Regions from separate parts of the Roseibium sp. HPY-6 genome, predicted to be linked through region 1. Evidence: predicted binding sites of a transcription regulator. Region 1 holds the regulator's gene; each other region holds the start of a gene.

Evidence for each region. Region 1 encodes LexA, which represses DNA repair genes until DNA is damaged. Its sites were predicted from a motif close to TGTTCNNNNTGTGTTCNG; they were not measured.
Region 2: the regulator LexA is predicted to act here: its motif matches at 1,529-1,546, upstream of parE (DNA topoisomerase IV subunit B).
Region 3: the regulator LexA is predicted to act here: its motif matches at 1,290-1,307, upstream of ABVF61_RS17325 (PA0069 family radical SAM protein).
Region 4: the regulator LexA is predicted to act here: its motif matches at 1,281-1,298, upstream of uvrA (excinuclease ABC subunit UvrA).

What each region holds. Positions count from the first base shown of each region.
Region 1 is NZ_JBEWCD010000001.1:7,909-11,021, forward strand. It holds gene ABVF61_RS00030 (acyl-CoA synthetase) at 1-342, shown strand, start outside; gene ABVF61_RS00035 (hypothetical protein) at 339-1,202, shown strand; gene lexA (transcriptional repressor LexA) at 1,348-2,064, shown strand; gene ABVF61_RS00045 (ComEC/Rec2 family competence protein) at 2,162-3,113, opposite strand, start outside.
Region 2 is NZ_JBEWCD010000002.1:3,011,536-3,014,648, reverse strand. It holds gene ABVF61_RS24945 (hypothetical protein) at 1-141, shown strand, start outside; gene ABVF61_RS24940 (tetratricopeptide repeat protein) at 179-1,042, opposite strand; gene parE (DNA topoisomerase IV subunit B) at 1,626-3,113, shown strand, end outside.
Region 3 is NZ_JBEWCD010000002.1:1,279,321-1,282,433, reverse strand. It holds gene ABVF61_RS17335 (glutathione S-transferase family protein) at 1-511, shown strand, start outside; gene ABVF61_RS17330 (glycosyltransferase) at 523-1,218, opposite strand; gene ABVF61_RS17325 (PA0069 family radical SAM protein) at 1,329-2,462, shown strand; gene rnhB (ribonuclease HII) at 2,507-3,113, shown strand, end outside.
Region 4 is NZ_JBEWCD010000002.1:3,045,213-3,048,325, reverse strand. It holds gene ABVF61_RS25100 (hypothetical protein) at 1-476, shown strand, start outside; gene ABVF61_RS25095 (single-stranded DNA-binding protein) at 517-1,038, opposite strand; gene uvrA (excinuclease ABC subunit UvrA) at 1,496-3,113, shown strand, end outside.

The DNA of each region.
Region 1 (3,113 bases):
CTTTATCTGACCGGACGTGCGTCAGACATGTACATTTCCGGTGGCTCGAATGTGTATCCGAAGGAAATCGAAGAGGTTCTATTGACGCACCCTGGGATTTCGGAAGTCGCTATCCTTGGCATCCCGGACCCGCAGTGGGGCGAGACAGGACTGGCGGTTTGTGTTGCGACAGGCGAAGATCACGGCCTGCAAGATGAACTGATGAGTTACCTTTCCGGCAAGATCGCCCGCTACAAGATGCCGGCCAGGTACCTTTTCATCGAAACGATGCCAACCAGTGCCTATGGAAAGATCACCAAGAAGCTCGTTCGGGAATATCTCGTCGAAGAAGGCCTCTTATGAGACGGCCGCCACCAAACAGCCTTGCCGAGATCCGGCACCCGGGACCGCCGAACAAGACAAGACGCCCCTTCGCACGTTGCAACGCGACGCGAATTGATCTGCAGCTTTCGGCAGGACAATCATTGCTCGGCGCTTTGGGAGATTGGGCTGAACGCGAAGGCTTCTCTTCTGCGATGCTGGACTTGTCCGGTCTCAGACTGAAGTCGTTTGAGTACGTGATGCCGGACCGAGCGATCGATGACCGGCACGTCGCATGGTACAGCGACACTCAGCATTGCGAATCTGCAACCCTGCAGGAAGGCGTCGCCATACTGGGCCGTCGAGATGGTCGTTGGTTCGCACATGTTCACGCGTACTGGACCAACAAAAACGCTGAACACCTGGGGCATTTGCTGCCGGACACACTCATTGTGGATCAGGCGAGCCTGATCAGCGGCTGGGGGTTAACCGGTGCGTCTTACGTTGCCGAGGAAGACCCGGAGACTGAGTTCACGCTTTACAGGGTCAGGCAGGAAAATCGCGTCAAATCAGATATAGCCAACGCGCTGATCACCACGCTGGCACCTTTTGAGGATCTTGCTGCAAGCGTATCTGATCTGGCTCAGCAGCTGGATAGCGAAACGTTTGAAGTGTCGGGTCTTGGAAGTCTCGCGGGAGCAACTTTCATGGACGGTGAACCCATGACCGGCCTGATCTCCGAGATCCTGCTCCAGCCTGGTGGCGGACGGCAGAGTAACGGGGAACGGAAAATACCGATTCGGTGCATCGATCTGGAAGGCCGTCTTCATCAGGGAAACGTTCTTGAAGGCGGTGCACCGACACTCGTCACCTGCGAACTGCTCCTGGTGTCACGAAGCTAAAGTCCGAAAGAAATCAGTAGCTTTTGGGAGAGAGCGCCGTCCAAAAAGAACAGTAAGAGAACATTTACCCTTGCAGAACACAATAGGAACAGGTAGATTGTTCTCGATTTGTACCAGCCTGTTCTGTGGTCAGGGGAAGCCAAAAATGCTCACGCGCAAGCAGTATGAACTGCTCATGTTCATTCACGAGAGACTCAAGGAAACCGGTGTTCCACCGTCTTTTGATGAAATGAAAGACGCTTTGGACCTTCGTTCCAAATCCGGTATCCACCGATTGATCACGGCGCTCGAGGAACGCGGCTTCATAAGGCGGCTGCCGAACCGTGCCCGCGCAATGGAAGTTGTGCGCCTTCCCGACTCCATCGCACCTGGTTTGGGCACTCCGCGACCGCGGGGCAGTTTTTCACCCGAAGTCATCGAGGGATCACTCGGGAAACCTGAAGCCCCTCGCCCTGCCCCTGCTCCTGAGCCGGTGCATCAGGGAACGGAGATCCCGGTTATGGGACGCATTGCGGCGGGTGTTCCGATTGAAGCTATCCAGACCCACAGCCATTCAATCTCCGTACCGCCTGAGCTTCTGGGTAAAGGCGAACACTATGCCCTGGAAGTGCGCGGCGACTCCATGATTGAGGCTGGAATTCTGGACGGTGATACGGTCCTGATACGCAGGACAGAAAGCGCCGACAGCGGCGATATTGTCGTGGCACTGGTTGACGAGGAAGAGGCCACGCTTAAGCGCTTGCGCAAGAAAGGCGCATCCATCGCTCTTGAAGCGGCCAATCCTGCATATGAGACGCGCATCTTCGGACCTGGCAGAGTGCGTGTTCAGGGGCGCCTGGTTGCCCTCTTCCGCCAATACTGACGCATAAATGCGCAGCACTGCGGACCCGCCTTGATGTTAGTGAGCAGGTCTGATCCATGACCGGGCATCTCAAGGGACCGCGGGCTGTTTATGGCATCTATCGCAGGCTCGCGCGCGTGACCTCACCTTTCTTGTGCCAGGGCCTCGGTATGATCGGTATGGCATATTGGATCGCGTCGATCTGGGGCGCCGCAGCCTTCTCCTCAGAGGGTAGTCGCAATCTATTGTTTTCCTGAATGGCTCGGTCGGAATTCACCTGACGAGATAACCACAAGGAGATTGCGCCTCGTCGCTCACGCACCTCGCGATCGATCACGAGGCTTGCACCGCACACACCTGGCACGACTAAGTCGCTTACGATAAGATCGGCATAACGGCAATCCATGACAAGAGCATCCAATGACTTTGGCATGGCGATGTAAAACGGTCTGTCGGGGAAGGATCCCTTTGGTTCGAACGGCCGTTTTTCAAAAGCTTTGATGACGCACCCGCTTGGATCACATACTCTTTGTGGCGACTTCATCTTGCGCGACTTGACCGCGTCACCCGTTATACCCTCTGCCTGATACCAGATGTCTGTCTGGAAAGAACCTCGCGCGCCATTCCAGTTTAAGTTCCCGCCGGCATCACGTGCCGCGATGCGACCGCCAGAGGCGGAAATCTGAATGTCGGGCGGAGGTGACAAGTGCAAGAGCACGCCTCCAACAACAAGCGGAAGAACCGCGCTGAACCGCCACTTGCCCCGCAGCAACAACGCCGCGAACAGGGCTGCGCAAAATGCGATGGTTTCGACTGCGGTCAACTGACCGATCGCACCGATACCACCGTCGAGCTCTGCCACGAAGGCCGCGATTTCAAGCAAGAGTGTGAGGCCAAAGGACATGATTGCGAGAGGAATTGCGGCCAGCCCTAGAGGCATGAGTACCAGGGACAGAACACCCATCGGCATGACAAGCAGCGTGAAGACAGGCATTCCAAGCATGTTTCCAATCAACCCGTAGGGCGCAATGCGGCCAAAATGGTGCGCGGCGATAATGCCGGTTGCGACC
Region 2 (3,113 bases), on a different contig from region 1:
AATACGTCTTGGAAGTTCAGCAACGCGCCCTGCCCTTACTCATCGCTCGAGCCCGAGAACCTTGTGCCGAACCAGTCCCCAGCTGGAGCGCTGGAGTATCAACGGGACAAGCGGGCGGCCAACGCAGTGGAGCACGGCTAGAGCCAGCTGACTGCGAAAATAGCCGACACTAAATGAGCTATTGCGTCTTGAGCTGCTGTGCGGTGAGCAGGTCCGAGCGGTTCTGTTCGATCCAGCCGTCGGCGAGCACCCTCGCCTTCTCGCGAACAGTTTCCGGAGACACAGCAAAATACTGTTCGTGCATCGTGTTGATCCACGTGGCTTCCGAACCGGTTGCCTGTTCTCTGGCAACCGTCATCCACATGAGACCGCGCGCCTTTTTCTTTTCAGACGTGCCGATCATGTACAGTGTTTCACCCAATCGGGCTTGCGCTCCGATATGCCCCTTGATGGCCGCGAGATTGTACCAGCGAACGGCCATTCGGCTGTTGTTGTCCTGATACATTCGGCCTAACTCGTATTGGGCGTCAGCATCCCCGAAATAGGACGCTGCATGCGTGAAGATCTGCCGGGCCCGCGTTTCGTTTTGCGGAACCGAACCGTCAATGCCGTTCAGATAATAGGTGCCAAGTGCGACAAACGCGCTGGATACAAATGGCGCATCTGGCGCACTCGGGCTGTCGTCGCCATGTTCGCGCACAATCTGGCTGTAATACTGGAATGCCTTGAGGTCGTCTTCCTGAACGCCATCCCCCTTGGCATACATCTCGCCAAGTTTCCAGGCGGCCATAGGCTGACCGTTTTCGGCCGCATACTGAAGAGAATTCAATGCACCGGCCTTGTCTCCCGCATAATACTGGCGCGCGCCTGCACGCAGCGCTTCTGTCGGCGAAAGATCATTGGGTCCGATCTGGACATTGGGAGTCGGCTGACCATCGAATGCCAGTGCGGACACTGAAAGACCCAACAACAGCGCGATGGACGCAGTTGTTTGTTTTCCAAAGCCGAAGACCTTCGAAAGTGTGTTGTGCCTGCCAGTCACACAATTACTCACCGGACGGTACTCACCGGCGGGCCGTTTGGTATTGACGGCTTTTATATTTGTTCGCGCCTCGCGCATTTTCTGTCTCTTCATACCGTCGGGCCACAACCGGACGGCTCTTTTTGCGCGGCCCAAGTTGGCCAATCAATTCGGCTTAAGTTTGGCCATTGTGGGCCCAATTAAGACCATTTGCGGGTTTCTTCCTCTCTTGGCCATTCGCCGAACAATGCATACATAGATCGCCGAACAACCGAAGCTTAGCGTAACGGTTGCTGCTCAAAAATGGCTGAACATGGGCAGCCTCGCCATTCAAGTCCTTCGAACATGACTCTGTTGGCGAGTGTTGCCGAATTGGCACAATTCTTGTGTTGCCCATGCATCACCCTTTTGAAAAACATCAAAACACAAGCAGGTTGATGATCTGTTTCCGGAGCCGAAAATGGGCCAGTCTGTTGAAAACCGGGGCAACGCGGCAAAATCCTTTATCGTTCTTCATTTGTACTTCAAACTTAGGTGTGATTCGGTGTAGACAGTGGCGCTGAATTTCGGCGAAACGAGTTTCAGACCCTGCAGGCGAGACGGAATGAGTGCAAAAGACGACCTATTTGCTGGCAATGCGGCGATTTCAACACCGATGAACGATGACGCCCCGAAAGCGGCCCCATCCAAAACACGCACGCCTGCTCCCGTCGCCGTGACTGAAGACTACTCCGCTGCCGATATCGAGGTTCTTGAGGGCCTGGAACCCGTCCGCCGCCGCCCGGGAATGTATATTGGCGGTACTGACGAGAAAGCGCTCCATCACCTTTTTGCGGAAGTCATCGATAACTCGATGGACGAAGCCGTTGCCGGCCACGCGACCTGGATCGATGTTTCACTCTCCACCGATGGTTATCTCACCATAGTAGATAACGGACGCGGCATTCCCGTTGACCCCCACCCCAAGTTCAAGGACAAATCCGCTCTTGAAGTGATCATGACGACGCTTCATGCAGGCGGCAAATTCGACAGCAAGGTCTACGAGACATCGGGGGGACTGCACGGCGTCGGTGTGTCTGTTGTCAATGCGCTGTCGGAAGAACTTGTGGTTGAGGTCGCAAGAAGCCGAAAACTCTACCGGCAGACCTTTCGCCGGGGTCACCCGCAAGGGCCGCTGGAAATGGTCGGTGATACCCAGAATCGCCGCGGCACGCTTGTAAGGTTCAAGCCTGATGAGGAAATCTTCGGCAAAGGTGCCAGGTTCCAGCCTGCCCGCTTGCTCAAGATGGCACGCTCCAAAGCCTATCTCTTTGGCGGCGTCGAGATCCGGTGGCATTGTTCCGCCGATCTGATTACCGGCAAAGACGAAACGCCGACGGAGGCCGTTTTTCACTTTCCTGGCGGTCTGAAAGATTTTCTTGCCGAGCGCCTGACCACCGAGCGGCGTGTCGTTGATGAAATATTCGCGGGCCGCACGGACAAGACCGGCAAGCATGGGTCGGTCGAATGGGCGGTCAACTGGTTTGCCGGAGACGGCTTCGTGAACTCCTACTGCAACACCGTTCCAACGCCCGAGGGCGGTACGCACGAGGCTGGTTTTCGTTATGCGCTGCTGCGCGGGTTGAAAGCCTATGGTGAACTCACGAACAACAAGAAAGCCAGCATCATCACCGGCGACGATGTCATGACATCGGCGGGCGGGATGTTGTCCGTTTTCATTCGTGAGCCGGAATTCGTTGGCCAGACCAAAGACAAGCTGGCGACAAATGAGGCGACGCGTGTAACTGAAACCGCAGTTCGCGATGCCTTTGACCACTGGCTGACAGCATCGCCGAACCAGGCGAACAAGCTGCTGGAATGGGTGATCGACCGGGCCGACGAAAGGCTCCGCAGGCGGCAGGAAAAGGACGTCGCGCGCAAATCTGCGGTCAGGAAACTGCGCCTGCCCGGCAAGCTGGCGGATTGTTCAGCCAACCAGTCGGATGGAACCGAGCTCTTCATCGTGGAGGGAGATTCCGCGGGTGGCTCGGCAAAACAGGCCCGTAACCGCTCAAACCAGGCTGTCCTTCCACTCCGGGGAAAAATCCTGAAC
Region 3 (3,113 bases), on a different contig from region 1:
GTTCAACGGCGCTTTTCAGAGCGTTTGCGATAACAAGACGGATTTCTTCCCTCAAGACCTGCGCGAAGCGATCGATGAATGGAACAGTTTCATCTACCCGAAACTTAACAACGGAGTGTACCGGGCCGGGTTCGCGCGTTCCCAATCGGCCTATGAAGAAGGCGTTAAAGGCGTCTTTGAGGCCCTGGACCGTATCGAAAAAACGCTTGAAAACAGTCGATGGCTCCTTGGCGACACTCTGACGGAGGCCGACATTCGTCTCTTTCCAACTCTCGCACGCTTTGACGTCGCCTACTGGAGCGCTTTCAAGTGCAACCAACGACGGCTGATTGATTATCCAGGACTGTGGGCCTATGCGCGCCGTTTTTACGCTCTGCCGGGCGTTGCCGAGACCGTCAAGCTCGACATTTACCGTCGCGGCTATCATTCAAGGAGCGATGTCCGCAATCCACACGGTATCGTGCCGCTCGGGCCAATCGTCGATTTTTCTGAACCGTTGGCCGCCGCTTGAGTCAAGCGTGCCTAGCCATGCAGCTTGACGGCAACGCTCGCCGGGATGCGCAGCGTGCCGACGCAAAACCGCGCCAGACCCTGGCGGAAACGCGATACGCTGCTGTCGCCTTCCGATTCTCCCGACGTCACGGCCGCTGCGCGCAGAAAGACGATCCGGGCGCGGCCAATCCGCTTGGCGATATCAAGATCCTCGAGCTCCGGCAAAGGCCGGTGACCGCCCAGTTTTTGATAAAACTGCCGTGAGATCAGAAGGCCCTGGTTGCCATAAGGCATTCCCAGAAGCTGGGATCGGAGCGCGGCGATCGATTCACTTATACGGGCGCTCATGCTGAAGGCTTCGTACCTGAGACGGAAACTTGCTGCGGTCCGTGTTCCGTTGGGCGCCCTGGTTGCCCGCTCGATAAACGCCTGGGCTTCGTGATGCCAGCCGCTTTCCAGCAAGGTTTCAGGGCGCAGGAACAACAGCCAGTCGCCGCGTCGCGCGAGCCCTGCCCCATAAGCCAGGCGCTCGCTGCGAGACATGGATTTGCAACTCACCCAATGACACCCGGCAGCATCGGCAACGCACTCGGTCCCGTCACTCGAGCCGCCATCCACAACGATGACTTCCCGTATGACGCCTTCGGCAGCAGCTGTCACCAGAGACGAAAGTGAGTGTACAAGCTCGGTCTCTGAGTTCTTTGTCGGTACTATGACACTGATCATGGTGCAGTCTTTTACATCAAAAATTCGCAAGTGCGAAATATGCGGGTTGTATTACGTGATTTTTGAGCTAATGTTCCTGATATGTTCTCAATCCACATCGATATGTTTTCATGAGCTCCGCGCTACACTCTGAGGTTGATCTGACGCTGGAAGAACCCACAGATCCTGACGTCTCACGGCTTCCGGGGGAAAGGCGCAGAGGCCGGGCCGCAGCAACAAATGCTTCCGGCCGTTATGAACCTGTGTCGCGGGAAAGTTTCGACGACGGATGGGAGACGCTGGATGACCTCCCGCCCCTCAAAACAGAGGTGCAGGAAGAGCGTGCCCGCACGATTATCACCCGCAACCAGTCACCGGATCTCTCATTTGACCGCTCTATCAATCCCTACCGGGGTTGTGAGCACGGTTGTATCTATTGCTTCGCCCGGCCGACGCACGCTTACATGGGCTTGTCCCCGGGACTGGATTTCGAAACGAGGCTGTTCGCGAAGCCCAATGCGGCGGCGCTGCTGGAGCGCGAATTGTCCAGGCCCGGCTATACGCCGCGCGTGATCGCCATTGGCACCAACACCGATCCCTATCAGCCCCTTGAAAAGAGCTATCACCTCATGCGCGAGATCCTGGAGGTCATGGATAGCTGTTCGCACCCGGTTGCCATCGTCACGAAGTCATCTCTCGTGACCCGTGACATCGACATCCTCTCCAGGCTGGCAGAACGCAATCTGGTCAAGGTGGCCCTCTCAGTCACAACGCTCGACAGAAAGCTCGCGCGCGCAATGGAACCGCGCGCCTCTGCGCCGCACAAACGTCTTGGGGCAATCCGGTCGCTTTCGGATGCGGGCGTTCCCGTAGCGGTCATGATGGCGCCTGTCATACCCGCCCTGACCGACAGCGAAATCGAAGCTGTGCTTGAGGCCGCAGCCAGCCAAGGTGCGACCGAGGCAAGTTTCGTGCTGTTGCGCCTGCCGCTCGAAGTTTCCGAACTCTTCCGCGACTGGCTGCTGCGGGAGCGACCGGATCGCTACCGACATGTAATGAGCCTCGTTCGCTCCATGCGCGGCGGCAAGGACTATGACGCAAAATGGGGCGAGCGTCTGCGCGGACGCGGTCCTTATGCGGACCAGATTGCCAAGCGGTTTTCACTGGCCGCAAAGCGCCTGGGACTCAACCTGCGGCGAAAGAAACTCAATGCTACAGACTTCGTCCAACCCCAAAAAGGTGGTGTGCAACTCGACCTCTTTTAGGTTTCCTGCTTGCAGCATGGGCAATTCGGCGGCAGCGTTGCCTCATGACTGCAGGAACTCCCCTTTTCGACCTTTCCTTTCCCGAGAGTCCGGACCTGAAACTGGAGCGTGCGCATGCGCTCACGTTTCCAGGAGGTCTTTGCGGCGTCGATGAAGCCGGGCGCGGTCCGTGGGCTGGACCTGTCGTTACCGCAGCGGTTGTCCTGGACTATGACAATGTGCCCGAGGGACTGAACGATTCCAAAAAGCTCACCGAAGCCCGGCGGGAAGAATTGTTCGAGAAGATCGTGTCGAGTGCCACGGTTTGTTGCGCAAGCGCTTCCCCCGCTTCCATCGACAGCATGAATATCCGGGCCGCGACACTGGCGGCAATGGTCAGAGCCGTGAACGGACTTGCGGGCATTCCAGACTATGTGCTTGTCGACGGACGTGATGTGCCACCAGGTCTGAAACAGCCGGGACAGGCCCTGGTCAAAGGCGATGGGCGCTGTCTTTGCGTTGCGGCGGCCTCCATCGTTGCCAAGGTCACACGCGATCGGATGATGGTGCGTCTGGAACGACATGTTCCCGGCTATGGCTTCGCTCAGCACAAGGGATACGGGGTTCCCCGGCACCAGGCCGCGCTCGAGGCGCTCGGCCCTTCCCCGCACC
Region 4 (3,113 bases), on a different contig from region 1:
GGGACCACGTTTCCTCCCAGATCGGGTTCACGTGTTTCAGCCTGGCGCAATATCGCCAATTGAAATGGTCTCGGGCCAAGCTCTTCGAATTGGTGAAGACCAATCCGAATTGCGATGCGTATTTCTGTTCTCTGCCAGGGGGCAGGAGCCTTACGAACCTGATCAACGACCGAAGCATATGGGTCAATTTTGCCCCGTCGATTGAAGCCCCCCGCTACGGGAAGGCCTGTCTGGCGAGTGGTGAAATCGGTATCGCCGATCGCGCTTTCCGTATGGGAAAGTGGACTGTTCTTGCAACGCTCATTCACGAGCTCGCATGCCTGAACGGCGCATCAGACCGCGGTGGAGACTCGAGTGCGGAAGAGGCCGTCTATTTTTGCGGTCTTGGGACTTCGGAGAAACACGACTGTGCGGTCGAGGACCTGAGCTGGTCTTTTCTGGGTAATCACGTGACGGAGTTTGTTGCTGTCCCGTGAGAGCCCTCAATCCGGCCGAGGGCTCTGTCTCAGTGAAGCCTTAGAACGGGATTTCGTCGTCCATTGGCCCGGACCCGCCGCCGGGTCCTCCAAAGCCGCCTCCAGACGAAGATCCGCCCGAGCCGCCTCCGTATCCGCCGCCGCCAAAGCTGCCGCCGCCTTGGGAGTCATTGCCATAGTCTGGCAGTCCGCCGGACTGGCCACCCTCGCCGCGCCCATCGAGCATAGTCAGGTTTGAATTGAAGCCCTGCAGGACAACTTCGGTCGAATAACGGTCCTGTCCTGACTGATCCTGCCATTTGCGGGTTTGCAACTGGCCCTCAAGATAAACCTTTGAACCTTTTCGCAAATATTGTTCGGCGACTTTGCATAGGCCTTCGTTGAAAATTACCACGCGGTGCCATTCGGTCTTTTCCCGCCGCTCCCCCGAGCTCCGGTCACGCCAGGACTCCGATGTGGCAATCCGAAGATTGGCAATCGGCCTGCCGTCTTGCGTTCGGCGGATTTCCGGATCGGCACCGAGGTTACCGACCAAAATGACTTTGTTGACGCTTCCCGCCATACTGCACTCCTGTTCGTTCTTTTGGCTTTACCGGATCTGCACGCCCTTCTGGCACTTGCTTAGCTGAAACCGGCCTACCTGCCATGCAGCTAGAAAGCAGAACCGTAGCGACACTCCAACCGCTTCGCCCATGTTTTCAGACCGCCACGCCCATTTTCCACAAGGCAAACTGCCTGATTTGACGCTGAGAGCGCGGGAATATGCCACTTTACAAGCTGGTTCACGTCGCCTACCCATGCAAATGTACTTGTTTTGTTCTTATCACTTCTATAAAAAAGATTCAATCGAGCAAGCAAAATCTGCGCGTGTTTTTCAATTGGCTCATTCGCCTCACTGGATGTTGCGCCCATAGCTGCTATATCGGGACATGATGACCAGGTTGAGCATCTTCTGATCTGGTTTCGGGCAACCTGCATCGGGTCAGGACTCGTTGCGATTTATGGCGGGAATTTTCAGAATGTCGAAGTCCGACAGCACTCGGAGGGATGAAAGCTGGAAAAACGACCCAACGCGGGTCATCAGCGTCCGAGGTGCGCGCGAGCACAACCTTAAGGGTGTCGACCTCGATCTTCCGCGCGATCGACTGATCGTCATGACCGGACTGTCCGGTTCCGGCAAGTCTTCGCTCGCTTTTGACACCATCTATGCAGAAGGCCAACGACGCTACGTTGAGAGCCTGTCCGCCTATGCACGCCAGTTCCTGGAGATGATGCAAAAACCGGATGTTGACCAGATCGACGGTCTTTCCCCTGCAATTTCCATTGAGCAGAAGACGACCTCTCGTAATCCGCGCTCCACGGTCGGAACAGTTACCGAAATCTATGATTACATGCGGCTTCTGTTTGCGCGCGTCGGCATTCCCTACTCTCCTGCCACCGGACTGCCAATTGAAAGCCAGACGGTGAGTCAGATGGTCGACCGTGTCAAGGAGCTTGAGGAAGGAACGCGGCTCTATCTGCTGGCTCCCATGGTGCGCGGCCGCAAGGGCGAATACCGCAAGGAACTGGCAGAGCTCATGAAAAAGGGCTTCCAGCGCGTCAAGATCGACGGAACGTTTCACGAGATTGCAGAAGCTCCTGCTCTCGACAAGAAATACAAACACGACATCGATGTAGTCGTGGACCGGCTTGTCGTGCGCGATGATATCGCGGGACGGCTTGCCGACTCTCTCGAAACCGCCCTCAAACTTGCCGACGGAATTGCCGTGGCAGAGTTTGCGGACAAGACAACCGAAAAGGGTGATCCCGAGCGTCTGATTTTCTCCGAAAAATTCGCCTGCCCTGTTTCCGGGTTCACCATTCCGGAAATTGAACCGAGGCTGTTTTCGTTCAACAATCCTTTCGGCGCGTGCCCGACCTGCGACGGGCTTGGAACAACCTTGGCTTTCGAAGAGGACCTCGTTGTTCCGGACCACTCCCTGTCGTTGCGCGAAGGGGCCGTGCTACCATGGGCCAAGACCGGGTCGACCTCACCCTATTACGCACAAACACTTGAAGCGCTGTGCAGCCATTTCAAAGTGACAATGTCGACACCCTGGAAAGACCTCCCGGATGAGGTACAGGATGCGATCCTCCACGGGACCGGGAAAACACCTGTTGAATTCGTTTATGACGATGGCGTGCGCAGCTACCGGACGGAAAAGACTTTTGAAGGTGTAATCGGCAATATCGAGCGTCGCTGGCGTGAGACGGAATCTTCGTGGGTCCGGGAAGAACTTGCAAGGTTCCAGTCGGACCACGCCTGCCCTGCCTGCAGCGGGTTCCGGCTGAAGCCTGAGGCGCTTGCGGTCAAGATTGCTGGCAAGCATATCGGCGAAATCACCGAATATTCGATCCGCGAAGCGCGAGACTGGTTCGATGCCCTGCCAGAGAAGCTGAATGACAAGCAATCGGAAATTGCCGGGCGGATCCTGAAAGAAATCAGGGAACGGCTGAAATTTCTGAACGATGTAGGTCTGGAGTATCTGACCCTTTCCAGATCGTCAGGAACGCTTTCCGGCGGCGAGAGCCAACGCATCCGGCTTGCATCACAGATCGGGTCCGGCCTGACCGGTGTGCTCTACGTTCTCGATGAGC